DNA from 4 places in the Rhizobium sp. 'Codium 1' genome. Region 1 is predicted to be linked to each of the others. Evidence: predicted binding sites of a transcription regulator. Region 1 holds the regulator's gene; each other region holds the start of a gene.
What was found. Region 1 encodes LexA, which represses DNA repair genes until DNA is damaged. Its sites were predicted from a motif close to TGTTCNNNNTGTGTTCNG; they were not measured.
Positions count from the first base shown of each region.

Region 2: LJE98_RS00500 (energy-coupling factor ABC transporter ATP-binding protein) is a predicted target of LexA. The motif match lies at 2,665-2,682, and genes of this name have one in related genera.
Region 3: LJE98_RS00925 (glycosyl transferase) is a predicted target of LexA. The motif match lies at 2,635-2,652, and genes of this name have one in related genera.
Region 4: LJE98_RS05495 (putative DNA modification/repair radical SAM protein) is a predicted target of LexA. The motif match lies at 2,136-2,153, and genes of this name have one in related genera.

Region 1 is NZ_JAJGPW010000004.1:28,530-32,738, reverse strand. Features, by position in the region: gene LJE98_RS11780 (VOC family protein) at 1-661, opposite strand, end outside; gene LJE98_RS11775 (DUF1003 domain-containing protein) at 681-1,229, opposite strand; gene lexA (transcriptional repressor LexA) at 1,437-2,153, shown strand; gene LJE98_RS11765 (ComEC/Rec2 family competence protein) at 2,147-4,209, opposite strand, start outside.
Region 2 is NZ_JAJGPW010000001.1:106,417-110,625, reverse strand. Features, by position in the region: gene LJE98_RS00520 (hypothetical protein) at 1-92, shown strand, start outside; gene LJE98_RS00515 (DUF2188 domain-containing protein) at 100-357, shown strand; gene LJE98_RS00510 (biotin transporter BioY) at 642-1,205, opposite strand; gene LJE98_RS00505 (energy-coupling factor transporter transmembrane component T family protein) at 1,234-1,839, opposite strand; gene LJE98_RS00500 (energy-coupling factor ABC transporter ATP-binding protein) at 1,833-2,513, opposite strand; gene LJE98_RS00495 (winged helix-turn-helix domain-containing protein) at 2,700-3,887, shown strand; gene LJE98_RS00490 (GNAT family N-acetyltransferase) at 3,979-4,209, shown strand, end outside.
Region 3 is NZ_JAJGPW010000001.1:193,249-197,457, reverse strand. Features, by position in the region: gene LJE98_RS00940 (F0F1 ATP synthase subunit B) at 1-344, shown strand, start outside; gene LJE98_RS00935 (ribonuclease HII) at 592-1,275, opposite strand; gene LJE98_RS00930 (PA0069 family radical SAM protein) at 1,419-2,576, opposite strand; gene LJE98_RS00925 (glycosyl transferase) at 2,707-3,228, shown strand; gene moaB (molybdenum cofactor biosynthesis protein B) at 3,229-3,777, opposite strand; gene LJE98_RS00915 (4-(cytidine 5'-diphospho)-2-C-methyl-D-erythritol kinase) at 3,778-4,209, opposite strand, start outside.
Region 4 is NZ_JAJGPW010000002.1:56,134-60,342, reverse strand. Features, by position in the region: gene LJE98_RS05510 (hypothetical protein) at 1-221, opposite strand, end outside; gene LJE98_RS05505 (glycosyltransferase family 4 protein) at 322-1,395, opposite strand; gene greA (transcription elongation factor GreA) at 1,415-1,891, opposite strand; gene LJE98_RS05495 (putative DNA modification/repair radical SAM protein) at 2,159-3,388, shown strand; gene LJE98_RS05490 (UdgX family uracil-DNA binding protein) at 3,388-4,209, shown strand, end outside.

The DNA.
Region 1 (4,209 bases):
CATTGGATGCCTCGATCGCCATGCCGAAGGAATGCGCCGTGACGTCGCGCTGATCGAGCACCATTTCCAGCAGATACTGGAAATCACTCGGATTTTCCTCGACCAGGACGATTCGCCGAAGACCGGCGGCACCATTGGCGTGCACGATCAAGTCACCGCGATCCGCCGGTATCGGATTCACCCGTTCACAGGCGAAGGCGAAGAAATCAGGCGAACGCAGGTCGGCCGCAAAGGCGAGCCGGAAAGCCCCCTCCGCCGATCGCCCATCAGGGAATCGGAACTGCCGGGAAAATTCGAGAACGGGCCCGCCGCTCTGTCCCTCATCGCGATACCGCCTATCATCTGCAGTTGCATCGTCCGTCTTCACGACGATCGCCGAGAGGCCTTCGCCACGGCGAAAGCGGAAGGCGAGATCGCGTGCGACAAACACATTGCCGATGCGTGCAGCCTCAAGGCAGTCTTCTCGGCTGCCGACGGCCAGGGGCTCCAGATAGGTATCATCTGCAAAAAAGACGCAGGCGTTCTCGGTCCCAAACGGATGGCGGGCATCGGCCGCAACCGTGAAGCCGAGGCGGCTCATCCGATCGCGGGAGGTTTCGAGATCCACGACCGGGAGGACGAGATGATCGATGGCGCGGGGGGACGTGATGGGATTGGACATATTTCTCTCGAGTTTTGCGTCAGATTTGGGAATTGCGCGGCTGGATTGAAAGGGTTTCGAGCGTCTGGCGCAATGCGTCGATTTGCTGCCGCGCTTCGCGCAATTCCTTCAGTACCTGTTCGTCGATCTTGTGATGAAGGGCCAGAACCTCGATCTCTGCCTTGAGGTTGATCTCATAATCCTTTGCCGCCATGAACCGATCGCGCTCGGCCTGACGGTTCTGGCTCATCATGATGATCGGGGCCTGGATCGCGGCCAGCATGGACAGGAGAAGGTTGAGGAAGATGAACGGATAAGGGTCGAGGGAGCGCGTCGCGAGAACCACGGTGTTGAGAACCACCCAGGCCACGAAAAGCACCATGAAGGCGATGATGAAGCCCCAGGAGCCACCCACCCTCGCAATGCCGTCTGCCAATCGTTGCCCGACGGTCGCATGGGCTAGGAAATCCTCGCCGGCATTGGTCGAAACCGTGCGGCGCTCCCGAGCCCGCTTCAGCACCTTCTTTTCCGCAGAAGAGAGATCGGATTGCGTCTTCCCCAAAACGAGTTTTTCAATGTCCTTGAGCATTCGTCTTATTCCCCGAGAAAGGTCCGCTGGCCTTTGAGAGTATCCGCTCTTTGCATTGCAGCGGTACAAAATCGGACTGTTTCATGACCTGCACATCAGGCCATCGCATTTTCTCACCGGCTCTTCACGAAAATTTATCCCCTTGCGGAACACAAATGGAACAGATAGTGTCTGTTCTGTATTTGTTTCACCTCAGGGGCACCGCATATGCTGACGCGCAAGCAACAGGAACTGCTTCTCTTCATCCACGAGCGGATGAAAGAATCGGGCGTCCCGCCTTCCTTCGACGAGATGAAGGACGCGCTGGATCTCGCATCGAAATCCGGCATCCATCGACTGATCACGGCGCTCGAGGAACGCGGCTTCATCCGCCGGTTGCCGAATCGAGCTCGCGCCCTTGAGGTTATCAAACTGCCGGAAGCCTATTCTCCGAGCATGCAGCCCCGTCGCGGTTTTGCCCCGAGCGTGATCGAAGGCAGTCTTGGCAAGGCACCGCCAGCGCCAGCACTCACCAAACAGCCGGTTGAAGACAGGAGTTCTTCTATCTCGGTTCCCGTCATGGGCCGTATTGCGGCTGGCGTACCGATCTCTGCAATCCAGAACAATACGCATGACATTACCGTGCCGGCCGAGATGATCGGCTCCGGTGATCACTACGCCCTCGAGGTGAAGGGCGATTCGATGATCGAAGCCGGGATTCTCGACGGTGATACCGTCATCATCCGCAATGCGTCCAATGCCAATCCCGGGGACATCATCGTGGCGCTCGTCGACGACGAGGAAGCAACATTGAAGCGGTTCCGCCGGCGTGGCGCGTCGATCGCGCTGGAGGCCGCCAATCCGGCCTATGAAACGCGAATCTTCCCGCCGGATCGGGTCAAGATCCAGGGCAAGCTGGTCGGCCTCATCCGCCGCTATCACTGAGCGTCAGCTGTCGGTGACAGTGGTTGCGCCGTCATCCGGCTTTCTGATGCTTGGGGGATGGTGTGTTCGTCTGCCGCTGATGCCGTGCGCCAGTCGTAGAGGCGGTGTTGCGTCCACGGTCTCGGCTTCCCCTCGAAAGATGTTCTGATCACCAGGTGCTGCGGCGCGTCTGCAAGGCCGGAAATTTCGACAGCGCCGGTGGCCCTGAGGCTGCTTTGTGACAGAAGCGCCGCGCCCGAGCGGCAGGCGGTCAATCGCGTGCGAGCCGCCAGAACGACGACATCGGCAAGGTCGCAGCCAACCCCGACCAGGTCGGGACGGTCGAGGGTCATCAGCAGTTTCCCCGTGTCCATCCGGGCGACGCAGACCTGCTTGATGCAGGTGAAGCGGTCCATCCTGGCAGATTTGGTCAACTGATCGAGAAGCGTTGCAGCAGCCGATCGCTGCGCTGCGCTCCAGGTCTCTCCGGTTCGCCAGTCAGGTGGCGCTGGCAATTCGCCAATCGTAAGCATTAGGGGCGGCATCGTCGTCTCGACATCCAGCACCGGTCGCCATTGGTCGAAGATGAAGGCCGGCGGCCGAGTTCGATTGGTGGCGAGGGTCCGTGCGGCGCCGTCACCGCTCCAGAGCGCCACCAGTCGCGCATCCTCGCTGATCATCAGTTCACCGGGCTCCTGTCTCGGCCCGAGCCATGTCGCAACGAGCGTCACCGCGATCAGGACGGTTCCTGCATGTCTGAGACTGCTGCGAAACAGCGTCAGCAGGAGCATGCCGGTGATCGTTCCGAGCATGAACCAGCCGGGAAGGCGCGGAAAGACGTAACCTCCACCCCAGCTGGAAACCATGTAGGCGACATGCAGAACCAGTTCGAGCCCCTGCCCCATGATCCAGAAGAAGGGCGCGTCAAGACCGAAGGGCATGAGCAGCATGGCAATGAAGCCTGCCGGCATGACCACCAGCGAAATCAGCGGCATGGCGGCGAGGTTGGCTTCAAGTCCATGGGTCGACAGGCGGTGAAAATGGGTGATGGCAAAGATCGCAGTGGCCAGTCCGCCGATCAGGGATGTCGCCAGAGTACCGCCGATGAGTTTTCCGCCGCCCGCAGCAACGCGCAGGCCGAGTGACCGTATCGGCGGCAGGATGGCGCGTGGCCGGGAGCGCCAGCCGGCATAGCCGGCGATCAGGCCGGCAGTGGCCGCAAAGGACATCTGGAAACTCGGCCCCATCACAGCCGAAGGCTGTACGACAAGAATGGCTGTTGCAGCCAGGGCCAGGTTGCGCAGGCTGACGGCCGGACGGTCGAAGAGAACTGCAGCCAGCATGATGGCGGTCATCAGATAGGCACGCAGCGCGGAGACCTGATAGCCGGAAATGAGCACATAGCCGGTCGTGGCAATCAACGCGCCCGCAGCCGCGATCTTCTTGATCGGATGTCGCTCGGCCAGCGCCGGCACGAGGCTGAGCAGACCGCGCAGGCCGACGAAAAATATGCCGGCGGCGAGGGCCATGTTGAGACCCGAGATTGCGGTGATATGGGCAAGGCCCGAAACCCGAAGCGCCTCGGTCGCAGCGGTCGACATGGAGCGACGCTCTCCCGTGATGATCGAGGCGGCAAAGGCGCCAGGATCGCCTGGAATGACTGAGCGGATGCGATTCGAGATCCGGTCCCGCAGGGAGAACAATGCCGCATCGAAGCGCGCGACCAACCCGGCTCCATTATCCTCTTCGGCCAGCTTCGCCTGAGGCGGACCGAGAAAGAAACCGACAGCGCCGATCCCAGAGAAATAGCTTTGAAAGGCAAAGTCGTTCAGACCGGGCAAGGCGGGACCCGACGGTGGCGAGAGCCGCGCCCGCCCGCTCAGCCAGTCGCCGATCGCAGCCGGTGCATGTTTGCTGCGTGCCAGCAGAGTGACCCTTTCAGGCGGCCGCCGCACGGTAGGCTCCACCGTCCCCGTCAGCCTCAGCGTATAGCGCCACTCGCCGGCCGCGCCTTGCTCCCTGCGCTCGACGATACCGGTCACGGTGGTGACGAGCGGCTGGTCGATGATGACGGTCG
Region 2 (4,209 bases), on a different contig from region 1:
TCATCACGCTCGGCATTGTCGGCGGCGTGGTTGGCTACCTGCTCGCCAATTCGACCCCGTCGGCCCGCGATAGCCGCTGGCGCTGGAACTGAGGTCACCATGGCAAAGGTGACCTACCACGTCGTCGAGCATGATGAGGGCTACGCCTACCGCCTGGGCGACGTCTATTCCGAGCCCTACGCGACCCATGACGAGGCGCTCGCAGCCGCCCGGCACGCAGCCGGCGCCCAGCAGCTCGCCGATGGCGACGCCGAAATCAGCTGGCAGGATGCCGAGGGCGAATGGCATCACGAACATGCGGACGGTGCGGACCGCCCCATGACGGACGTTGTCGAAGATGTCGAGGACGACCGGTAAGCCTGATCGTTTTGAGTTCAGGTGAAGGAAAAGCCCGTGGCGCAAGCTGCGGGCTTTTTTGTCATGATGCCCAGGCGGGACCGGTCAAAGGTTCCTCCGCTCCTGCCGTGCCGGATGGGTGATCGCTGCAGCCGCCGATCGGAGCTGGCTGACCGGCGACCTACGGCATGCGCGCAGGCGCGGAAGATCGGCCGGAAGGAGCGGCCACCGTCCCCTGCTGCATGCACAAGGAAAATGCCACCTCGACGGTGGCATTTCCTGTCTCTGAACGGTGGGTCTCCCGCTCACGCCCGGGCTGGTAACAGAGGATACCCGACAATCACGGCGCGGGCCGCAAGGGTCGCAATCGCGGCCTTGACGAGGTCGCCTGGAATGAAGGCGAGCGAGCCGGTCAGCACGGCAGGGAAGGGCGTTCCGGCGACCGCCGAGAGCCAAGGCATGCCGCAGAGATAGACGACGCCGATGCCGCCGACGACGCTGGCGACGAAGAATCCGGCCATCTGTTTCGTGGCCGACTGTCCTTCGCGCACGAGCATTTCAGCGAGGAACCCGGTGACGAAAGCGCCGATGATCCAGCCGAAGATATAGCCGCCGGTCGGGCCCATCAGCACGTTGAGACCGCCGCGACCGCCCGAAAGCACCGGCAGGCCGACGGCGACGAGCACGACGAGCAGCGCATAGGCGAGTGCCCCGCGCTTGGCGCCGATGATGCAGCCGGCCAGCATGACGCCCATCGACTGCGCCGTGATGGGAACCGGCAGAAGCGGGATCGGCACGGGCGGCAGGAAGCCGAGAACGATGATGATGGCGGTAAAAAGAGCGGCGAGCACGAGGTCTCTGGTGGTCATGAACGGATCCCCAAAAGCTGAATGGCTTTTACTGGCCCCGAATTCCCCGCGCGTCAATTGCCTCGGCGATCCGATCGGCATCCTTCAGCGTCGAAATGATGAGGGGCCCGAGCATGCGCGAGAGCTTGAATGGGATGCCGCGCGCCACATGCGCCTCTTTCAGTGCCTCGTGGCGCTGGGCGATCTCGGGCACGAAACGCAGCACGAGCCCGAGTGCGAGGCCGAGATCGGCCGCTTTCATCAGTCCCAGCCGCTCGAGTGGTCGGGCGAGGTCGGTGACGGCTGCCATGAAGTCGGCAATGGTCGTGGAAGCCGTCACGGCCGCCGCGAGGAAGAGGATGGCGACCAGCCTGAGCATTGTGACGAGCGTTTCCTCCGGCGAAAGGAGGAGCAAATTGATGGCCGCCAGAAAGGCGATGGTGAAGAGCACGGGTCTGAGCCGTCGCAGTCCTTCCGACAGGCCGACGCCTGTGGAGAGATAGAGCAGTCCGGTCGCAACGAGCATGGCCGTGAGCACGAGCGGCTGGTCGATGACGTAGAGCGCGAGCCCGAAGACCATCAGGCCAAGGAGCTTCGGCTTGACCGGGATGCGATGCAGGAGGCTTTTGCCCTCCACATGCAGGCTTGTCAGCATCCGGCGATCTCCCGGTAGCGCGCGATCGCGTCCTCGCCCGCGCCGTCGAAAACCAGCGTGCCTTCATGAAATACCAGCACGCGAGGGAAGTCTTCGACGAGGTCGAGGTCGTGGCTGATAACCATCGCCTGTTCGACAAGTCCTTCGATGGCGGCCTTAACCTTGGCGCGGTTCTTCAGATCCAGCTGGTTCGTCGGCTCGTCGAAGATGACCATCTCCGGACGGTTGACGCAGACGGCGGCAAGGGCGGCCAGCTGCAATTCTCCGCCAGACAGCTCATGCGGCCGCCGCACGGCGAGATCGCTGATGCCGAAGCGGGCAAGAGCCTCGTCCACCAGCCGCTCCACTTCGGGCGCAGCCAGCCCCCGCGACTTCGGCCCGAGCGCCACATCCTCCCGGATAACAGGCAGAATGATCTGGTGTCCGGGGTTCTGGAAGATAAAGCCGGTCTTCGCCCGCGCCGCCTTCTCGTCGGCTACGGTATCGAGACCGTCGAGCGTGACCTTGCCGAAAGAGGGCTTCGCAAGTCCGGCAATCAGTCTGGCAAAGCTCGTCTTGCCGGAGCCATTCAGCCCGATGACGCCGATGCGTGGTTCGCTCAGCGAGAGTGTGAGGGCCCTCAGGGCCACACGGTCGCCGTAACGCAATTCGGCTTGGTCGAAATGGATGTGCAAGATGTGGGATCTCCTGACGGCGATGGGTGATGCTATAGACCGGTGCGGTGGGCAGTGCCAGATGTCTCCCCCGCCCATTCCTCGATGACAATGGCGGTGTGGCCGAGCCGTACGCCGTGCCGCCAATCCACAACCTACAATTATCTGCTCATTGAACAAACCGCGAACATGACCTAGCCTCCCTGAATGTCGATTCTGGTCCCCAATACGCTGGCACGAAAAATCTTCCTGGAACGGCAGGGTCTGTCCCGCTCGCCGACAAAGGCGCTGGGACGTCAGGGGCTCTATGACCTCATCCACGACCTTGGCTTCGTCCAGATCGACAGTATCCAGTGGGTCGAGCGGGCGCATCACCAGATCCTCTTTTCCCGCAATCAGACATACCAACCGAAGGATCTCGCCCATCTGGCCGAGAAGGACCGCTCGCTCTTCGAGCACTGGACGCATGACGCCTCCATCATTCCCTCTGCCTTCTTTCCCTATTGGAAACACCGCTTCGTCCGCCGCGAAGAGCGGATCCGGCAGAACTGGGCCAGATGGCAGGGCGAGGGTTTCGATCAGGCATTCGAGGAAACCTATGCCCGCATCCGCGACCACGGCCCGGTCATGGCGCGCGACGTGAAGTCCGAGGACCACAAGTCCGGCGGCTGGTGGAACTGGCATCCCTCCAAGACCGCGCTTGAGTTTCTCTGGCACACGGGCAAGCTGGCGATCGCCCGCCGCGAGGGGTTCCAGAAGGTCTATGACCTCGCCGAGCGGGTCATTCCCGCCGAGCATCATGCCCGGGAGGTTGACCAGGAGACCTTCGTCGACTGGGCCTGCCGCGCGGCGCTCACCCGCCTCGGCTTTGCCACCTCGGGCGAAATCGCCGCCTTCTTCGATATTGTGACACCCGAGGAGGCGAAGGCTTGGGTCACAGCCCATCGCGACGAGTTGCACGATGTGTTGGTTGAGACCGTGGACGGCAAACAGCGCGCCTCCTTCGCCTTTGCCGACAGGATCGCCACGCTTGTGGATGCCCCGGAACCGCCCGCCCGCATCCGCGTGCTCTCACCCTTCGATCCGCTGATCCGTGACCGCAACCGCACCGAACGCCTTTTCGGCTTTTTCTACCGCATTGAGGTCTTCGTACCCGAGCCGAAGCGGCAATATGGCTATTACGTCTTTCCGCTGCTGGAGGGTAACCGTCTCATCGGCCGCATCGACATGAAGGCCGAGCGCAAGGAGGGTGTGCTCGACATCCGCCGCCTCTGGCTGGAACCGGGCGTCAGGCCGAGTGTCGGACGCCTGGAGAAACTCGACGCCGAACTGCAACGCGTCGCCCGCTTCGCCGGCATGGAAGCCGTGCGCCGCCAGCCCGGCTGGCTCGGATGACGGACTGTATATTCCAAAGAGAAGGACCTGGGACGTGACCGACAACAGCGCCTACCGCATCGATCCGCGCGTGCCTGCGATCGACGATTACATGCGCCTGCGGCTCGAATCCGGCCTCACGCCCTTTTCCCGGGAAGCCGCCGAAAAAGGCCTGCCGAATTCCATCTTCGGCGTCAGCCTGATGCTGGGCGACGAGACGGTTGGCATGGGCCGGATCATCGGCGATGGCGGCTGTTTCTTCCAGGTGACCGACATCGCCATTTTGCCGGATCATCAGGGCAGGGGACTTGCCAAGCTGATCATGACGGCACTCTCCGACTTC
Region 3 (4,209 bases), on a different contig from region 1:
AGCGCCTGCGCGAAGAGGCCCAGCACGTGCTGGCCGAATATCAGCGCAAGCGCAAGGAAGCCGAAGCCGAGGCAGCCTCGATCGTCGCTGCAGCCGAGCGCGAGGCCGCAGCCCTCACGGCTGAAGCCAAGCAGAAGACCGAGGAATTCGTGACCCGCCGCAACGCCCTTTCCGAGCAGAAGATCAAGCAGGCCGAAACCGAAGCCGTGAACGCCGTTCGCGCTGCGGCCGTCGATCTCGCGATCGCGGCTGCCGAGAAGGTGCTTGCCAAGAAGGCCGACGAGGGTGTTCAGCAGACGCTGTTCAAGGCCTCTGTTGCTGAGGTTAAGTCGCGTCTGAACTGAGTTCGGCCGACAAGCCTGCGAAGGCAGTCTTATTATTGACGCCCCGATCGGTTCGCCCGGTCGGGGCGTTTTCGTTTGCGAGGACAAGGGATGACAACCTTCCGGCTATCGTCTCTGGCACTGGACGGGCTTGGCGCAGGCGGCTGCCGCCCACCTGTACGGATGCCGACGGTCTGCGCAACCGAAGATCGTCCATGAGGGTTCAAGCGATCCTCTTGCGGTTGCGGTTGCGGACCGGATGCTGATGTCAGTGGCGCTGGGGACCCGCTTCATCGATCACTGTCGCCTTGAGGGGGCGAAAGCTCATGCGGTGCAGCGGGCAGGGGCCGTGTGTGACGAGGGCGGTACGATGACGGTCGGTGCCGTAGCCGGCATGCACTTCGAAGCCATAATCAGGATAGACGATGCCGGCCCGTACCATCATCCGATCGCGCATGACCTTCGCGATGATCGATGCGGCTGCGATGGAGACTGAACGTGCGTCGCCCTTCACCACCGCTTCGCCGGAACAGGTAAGCCCCATGGGAACATCGCGCCCGTCGGCCAGGACATGGCGTGCCTCGAGCCCGAGACCGGCGACAGCCCGTCGCATGGCATCGAGGCTGGCTTTGCGGATGTCGATGATGTCGATCCGTTTCGGCGAAGAGGAGGCGATGGAGACGGTGGCCAGGGAAAGGATCCGCTCATACAGCACTTCGCGCTGGGCGGCGGACAGCTTCTTCGAATCGTTCAGGCCCTCGGGAATGCGCGTCGGATCGAGAATGACGGCGGCCGCCACCACAGGGCCGGCCAGTGGCCCTCGGCCGGCCTCGTCCGTGCCCGCCACCGGCCACAGCAGACGCTTCCTGGCCCGGTTCTCCAGCGAGAAGTCCGGCACAAGCGGCAGGTCGGGAAAGAGGCCAGGAGAATCGGGTGGCGTGCGCTTTTTCATGCGGCTGAAATCGCACGCGCACCCGACCTCCTGCAAGTCCCCGGTCCCGATCGCCGATCATGGCGACAGGGGCGGCTTACCAGGGACAACATCCGGTGCGAGGCGGCGGACAACAGCACCGGAACTGAAAAAATCAAACAGTGTCAGAGCAGCGAGAGCTGCACTCCGTCGCTGTTGGGCGAAACGAACATGTCTTCCCGAAGCTGCAGGCTGCGGCGCATCAGGCCGAGCCGTTTGGTCGCCATTTCGAACCGGCGGCTGATCTGCCAGGCATAGGGACCGGCCCCCTTCATCCGCTTGCCGAACTCGGCGTCGTAATCCTTGCCGTCGCGCATGGAGCGCACCAGCGACATCACGTGCCGATAGCGGTCAGGATAGTTCTGCAGCAGCCAGTCACGAAACAGCGGGCTCACCTCCAGCGGCAGGCGCAAAAGAACATAACTCGCCTCGGAAGCGCCGGCGGCCTTGCCGCTGTCGAGAATACGCTCGATCTCGTGGTCATTGAGGGCCGGAATCACCGGCGCCATCATCACCGCAACGGGAATGCCGGCCTCAGACAGAGCCTTGATCGCCTCCAGCCGCTTGGCTGGCGTCGAGGCTCTCGGCTCCATGGTCCGCGCCAGCTTCCGGTCAAGCGTCGTCACGGAAATGCCGACCTTGGCCAGGCCACGCTTCGCCATCGACGCCAGAATGTCGAGATCCCGCAGGATGAGCGAGGACTTCGTGACGATCACGACGGGATGGTTCGCCTTGTCCAGCACTTCGAGGATCTGCCGCATGATGCGCCATTCCCGCTCGATCGGCTGATAGGGATCGGTATTGGTGCCGATTGCGATCGGCTTCACCTTGTAACCCGGCTTCGACAGCTCGCGTTCCAGCAGCCGCGGCGCGTCCGGCTTGGCAAACAGCTTGGCCTCGAAGTCGAGACCGGCAGACAAGCCCATATAGCTGTGCGTCGGCCGGGCGAAGCAGTAGATGCAGCCATGCTCGCAGCCCCGGTAGGGATTGATCGAGCGGTCGAAGGGGATATCGGGCGAGTCGTTGCGGGTGATCACCGTGCGGGGCTTTTCGACCTGCACCTCTGTCTTGAAGGGCGGCATGTCTTCGAGTGTCTGCCAGCCATCGTCGAAGGCAACACGCTCCTGGGTCTCGAACCGACCGGCCGGGTTGATCCCGGCCGCACGGCCGCGCCGACGGTCGATCTCGATCCGCATTCCGGAGGCGCTCATCAGCGCATCGGCAATATCTGCCGTATTGCCAGGCTGGAAGGCAGCCTGGCTCGCAAGAGACAGCTCGTTCATGTTTGCTCCTCACGGGTTTGGCGGCCCCGTTCAATGACTATATTCCTACCGCGGAAAAGAGAACAATGCAAGAACAAACTTCAGAAAACTGACTGTGGCAAAACTTTGTGCAATGCGGTAGATATAGGCAATGCTGACAGTCATCATGGAATGCCACGATCAGGAGCCCGAACTCGCACAGACCCTGTCGGTGCTGGTGGCGGGTGCGGTGGAAGGTCTTGTCAGCGACGTCATCGTGCTGGATCACGGCTCGCGCGATGGTTCATCCATCGTTGCGGATGCGGCCGGCTGCCGCTTTTACCAGCAATGGGACATGAAGGAATTGCTGGCGACCGCGCGTGGCGAATGGCTGCTGCTCATCGAGCCCGGTGCCCGTCTGGGTCTCGGCTGGGTGGATGAAGTCGCGGAATATGTCGCCCTCAACAAGGCGCCGGCTCGGTTTTCCGAAGCGCGCCGGTACCGGCTGCCTTTCTATCGCCGTCTGACGCGCAGCCGTCAGCTTCTGGAAAACGGCCTGCTGATCCCGAAGCGTCAGGCCCTTGGTCTGGCGGGTGAGGGCCGGGAACTGCTGCAATTGGCCAGAGGCCACAAGCCCCGCCGTCTCGCTTCCGAGATCATTCCTTCCTGGGTCGCCCGCGAAGCACGCCGCTGATCAGCTCTGGCCGCGTCTCAGATGTTCGTCCAGCCGCGGCATGATCTCCACGAAATTGCAGGGCATGTGCCGATAGTCGAGTTGCAGCTTGATGATGCCGTCCCAGGCATCCTTGCAGGCACCGGGAGAGCCCGGCAGGACGAAGATGAATGTGGCGTTGGCCACGCCCCCGGTCGCTCGCGACTGGATCGTCGACGTCCCGATCTTGTCGTAGGAAATCCGATGAAAGACTTCCGAGAAGCCGTCCATGCGCTTCTCGAACAGGGGCTCCAGCGCTTCCGGCGTCACGTCACGGCCCGTAAAGCCGGTCCCACCCGTGGTGATCACCACGTCGATCTCGCTCTGCTTGGTCCAGGCCTCGACCTGATCGCGGATCGCAAGCCTGTCGTCCTTCACGATGGCGCGTGCAATCAGCCGATGGCCCGCCTCCTCGATCCGCCCAACCAGCGTATCGCCCGACTTGTCGTCGGCGTGGCCACGTGTGTCGGATACCGTCAGCACGGCGATGCCGACGGGAATGAAGGGGCGGTTTTCGTCGATTCGGCTCATTCAGGCCTCTCCCGGAACGGTGCGCGTCAAGAGCACATACCAGTTCGGCCGGTAGGCGGAAAGCGCGAGCGCCGCCTTCATGGCGCCAGCCTCGGTCTCGTAGAGCCCGAAACAGGTGGCTCCGGAGCCTGACATGCGCGCAAAACCGGCAAGGCTTTGGCCGAGAAGATCGCAGGCCTCTGCAATCTCGGGCACCAGCACTTCCGCCACCGGCTGCAGGTCATTGCGCAGGGGCGCGAGCGAACGCAGCCAGTCCGGAACATCTGTGGCGCCCGGGACCTCGCCAATGGGGGGATTGTTGCGCCGCGTCAGGTTCCGGAAGATCTCCGGCGTCGACACCGGCTTCAGCGGATTGACCAGCACCAGCGGCACGGAAGGCATCGCCGCCGTCTCGATGATTTCGCCGACCCCCCGCGCCCGCAGCGGCATCGA
Region 4 (4,209 bases), on a different contig from region 1:
TTGGCGAGGTTGGCCGCAAACACGGAAAGTTTTTGCCAGCGTAGATCCGTCTCGCCGGCCCGCATCTTCAGGAACGGCAAGGGCGCGACTTCGATGTCAGGGTCCAGGCCCTCTGCGTCGTCGGTAAAGCAGACAAAACGATGCGGGCGTGCGAGGTGGCGCTTCACCCCTCTGCGAAGGTTGTTGACGTATTCCGGGCCATACAAGTCGCCCCACTTCATGCAGATGATGTTTACCAGTTCTGCCAACGAACGTGCTCCAAACTCAGGCGGTAATCGAGTTGTCTGATTAGATATAGAATTGCCATGCCGTGAGTGCGGCTCAGGGATGAAGGCGTTTGTACTGCTCACCGAGGGACAAGGCTTCCCTTTCGATCGAAAAGATCGAGCGGGCGTGGGCGAGTGCGTTTTCCGACATCTTTGCCAAGTTTTCGGGAGAGGCGATCATCTGGGCGGTGGCGCGGGCCATGGCTTCAGCGCCTACCGTGGAAAGCACCACGCCCGTTGCGGGCGCCTCAGTCCTGACCAGTTCCGAAAATGCCCCCACATCGGTTGCCACGACCGGCGCCCCGGTTGCCATTGCCTCCAGTGGGGTGAGGCCGAAGCCTTCCCAGCGCTGCGGTGCGACAAAGAGGTCGAGGGTTCGGTACCAGTCGGCGATGTTCTTGTGTTCGCCAACGAAGAGGATGCGGTCGGCGAGGCCTGCTTCCTTGACCTTCGCCTTCAGGCCGTTCTCGAAGTCGATGTGCTTTGCGGTGGCGCGGCCGGCGATGACGGCTGCCAAGTCGGTGCGCGCGGGCAAGAGCTCGATCATCGCATCGACGAACATGTCGGTGCCCTTCTGGTGACGTACGCGGCCGAAGCAGCCGACGTAGCGCAGCTCGGGGTCAAGGCCGCAGGCGCGCTTGGCCTCCGCCTTGTCTTCGGCGGGCCGAAAGATGTCGCAGTCGATGCCGTGCATGATGACGGTGTTCGGAACTTCAAGGTATCCGGCGGTCTTGGCACTCGTCGCGATCACCGCGTCCATCTGACGGATCAGGAACTTGGTCCAGGCGGAGTGCTTGCGCTGCGAGGCAGACGTAAAGACGAGCTTCAGGGGCATGCGCAGGACATCGCGCAGGACAATGCCCGGCAACATCTCGATGTTGCGGCGGGCATGCCATACACGATGGCTTGCACCTTCGGGCGCGCGCCAGAGCTTCCAGAGATCGATTAAGCGCAGATGTGGCAGGTGAGGCGGCAGACCTGGACCGAGGACCGCGACCTTCTGGCCGAGGCGGTTCTGGACCGGAACGAGCTGGATGATCGTCGAGGTGACGCCGGAGAGCCGTTGCTTGAGATTGGGGGCGATGACGTGGATCCCGGCGGGATCCACGTAGTTCTTTGTCTCAGGCATCAGCGGAACCCGTCCACCATCAGCCCCACTTGACCGCGAGGATCTCGTAGGCCTTGGAGCCGCCCGGGGCGACGACTTCGATGTTGTCGCCGACTTCCTTGCCGATCAGCGCGCGGGCGATCGGCGAGGAGATCGAGATACGGCCGGCCTTCACATCGGCTTCCTGGTCGCCGACGATCTGGTAGGTCTTCTCTTCGTCGGTGTCCTCGTCGATGAGCTTTACGGTCGCGCCGAACTTGATCTTGGAGCCGGACATCTTCGAGAGATCGATGACTTCTGCACGCGCGATCAGGTCTTCCAGTTCGCCGACGCGGCCCTCGTTGTGGCTCTGCGCTTCCTTGGCGGCGTGATACTCCGCATTCTCGGAGAGATCGCCATGGGCGCGCGCCTCTGCAATCGCCTCGATGATGCGTGGACGCTCTTCCTGCTGGCGCCAGCGCAACTCTTCGTTGAGCCGGACGAAGCCGTTCTGCGTCATCGGTACCTTGTCTACCATTTCGTCTTCCTTCGTATTCATGGCCGCACAGCGGACACAAAAGAAAACAGGTTCCGAAGCAAAGCTGCGGAACCATGTCACAAATCAGGTTGAGCAGGACTATAGCAGAATGGTCAGCGCAATTTCCAGAGTTTTCGACACTTGATTCCACATCGCCGTTCCAGGCTCGAAAACGCTAACTTTCTCAATTGCTTGGCAGCTGTGGAGACGGAATGTCGCAGGCCTTTTTCTTGACGGAAGCCAAGAGAACGTATAGAGAACATAAAAATGAAGAAGTCTCTCAAAGAACGTCTCGCCATTCTCTCCGACGCTGCCAAATACGATGCGTCCTGCGCGTCGAGCGGGACGACCAAGCGCGATTCTGCGGCCTCTGGTGGTCTGGGTTCGACAGAGGGTTCAGGGATCTGCCATGCCTATGCGCCGGATGGTCGATGCATCTCTCTGTTGAAGATCCTGCTGACGAATTTCTGCATCTACGACTGCGCCTATTGCATCAATCGCTCGTCGAGCAATGTCGAACGCGCCCGCTTTACACCGGAGGAAGTGGTTTGGCTGACGATCGAGTTCTATCGGCGCAACTATATCGAGGGGCTGTTTCTGTCGTCTGGCATCATCCGCTCCTCCGACGATACGATGGCGGAAATGGTGACGGTCGCGAGAGACCTCAGGACCAAGCATGATTTCCGCGGCTATATTCACCTGAAGACGATCCCCGAGGCCTCGGCGCATCTGGTGGAAGAGGCAGGGCTCTATGCCGACCGTCTGTCGATCAATATCGAATTGCCGACCGATCACGGGCTCGAACGGTACGCTCCTGAAAAGCGGCCCGTGAACATCCGCCGGTCCATGGCGGATCTGAGGCTGAAGATCGATGAGGCCCGCGAGCCAACGCATACCGGTCGGCGCAAGAAATTCGTTCCCGGCGGACAGAGCACGCAAATGATCGTCGGGGCTGATGGCGCCGATGACGCGACGATCCTCGGATCGAGTGCGCGGCTCTACAGCTCCTATGGCCTGAAGCGGGTCTATTATTCCGCATTCAGCCCGATCCCGGACAGTTCGAAAAACCTCCCGCTGATCAAGCCGCCGCTGATGCGCGAGCATCGCCTCTATCAGGCCGACTGGCTCTATCGCTTCTACGGTTTCTCGGTCGAGGAGATTTCGTCGATCGGGCAGGGTGGCATGCTCGATCTCGAGCTGGACCCGAAACTCGCCTGGGCGCTCGCCAATCGCGACCGCTTTCCTGTCGATGTCAACAAGGCGGATCGTGAGACGCTGTTGCGCGTGCCCGGTTTCGGCACAAAGACGGTCAACGGACTTTTGTCTGCCCGGCGCCATAGGCGGGTGAGGCTCGAAGACCTGGCGCGGCTTGGCGTGTCCTTGAAGAAGGTGCGATCCTTCATCGTCGCAGAGGGCTGGTCGCCCAATCGCAGCCTCGACCGTACGGATCTTCGCGCCGTCTTTGCGCCGCCGGCCGAACAGTTGTCGCTCTTTTGATGCGGACGGTCACGCTCGACGGGCGAGGGGAGTTCGGTGAATGGCGGCATGCCGCCCGCCGTCTGCTTGCAGATGCGGTCGCGCCGGACGAGGTTCGCTGGCAGGTTGCTGGACAGGGGGAGGATCTGTTCGGCGCGGTCGATGGGCCAGAACCCGGGCACACCGCGCCGTCGGACATGGTCGTGCCCAAGGGTTTCATCGAGGCGGCAGAAACGGCGATCTGCCATTCGGATCCTGATCGGTTTTCGCTTCTCTATCGCATCCTCTGGCGCCTCCAGGAGGAGCGCAGCCTGTTGCAGGTGAGGTCCGATGCCGACGTCGCACTGCTCATGCGACTGATCAAGAATGTAAGGCGTGACAGCCACAAGATGAAAGCCTTCGTGCGGTTTCGCGAGGTAGAGGCTGTTCAGGCCGAGCGCCGGCGTTTCGTCGCCTGGTTCGAGCCGGAGCATTTCATCGTCTCCCGCACGGCGGGCTTCTTTCAGCGGCGCTTCACCGACATGGACTGGTTGATCGCAACGCCCAGGGGATCTGCCGCCTGGAACGGTGAAGCGCTGAAGACCTCGCGCGAGCCTGCCGCCCGACCGACGGCCGAGGACGCGACGGACGAACTCTGGCGTACCTACTTCGCCAATATCTTCAATCCGGCACGTTTGAAGATCCGAGCCATGCAGTCGGAGATGCCGAAGAAATACTGGAAGAACATGCCCGAGGCGTCGCTCATTCCAGACCTGATCGCGGGCGCCGAACGTCGCGTGGCCGAGATGGCAGCGCGGCAGGCGAGCCAGCCGCCGGCCTTTCACGAGCGGTTACAGGCGCAG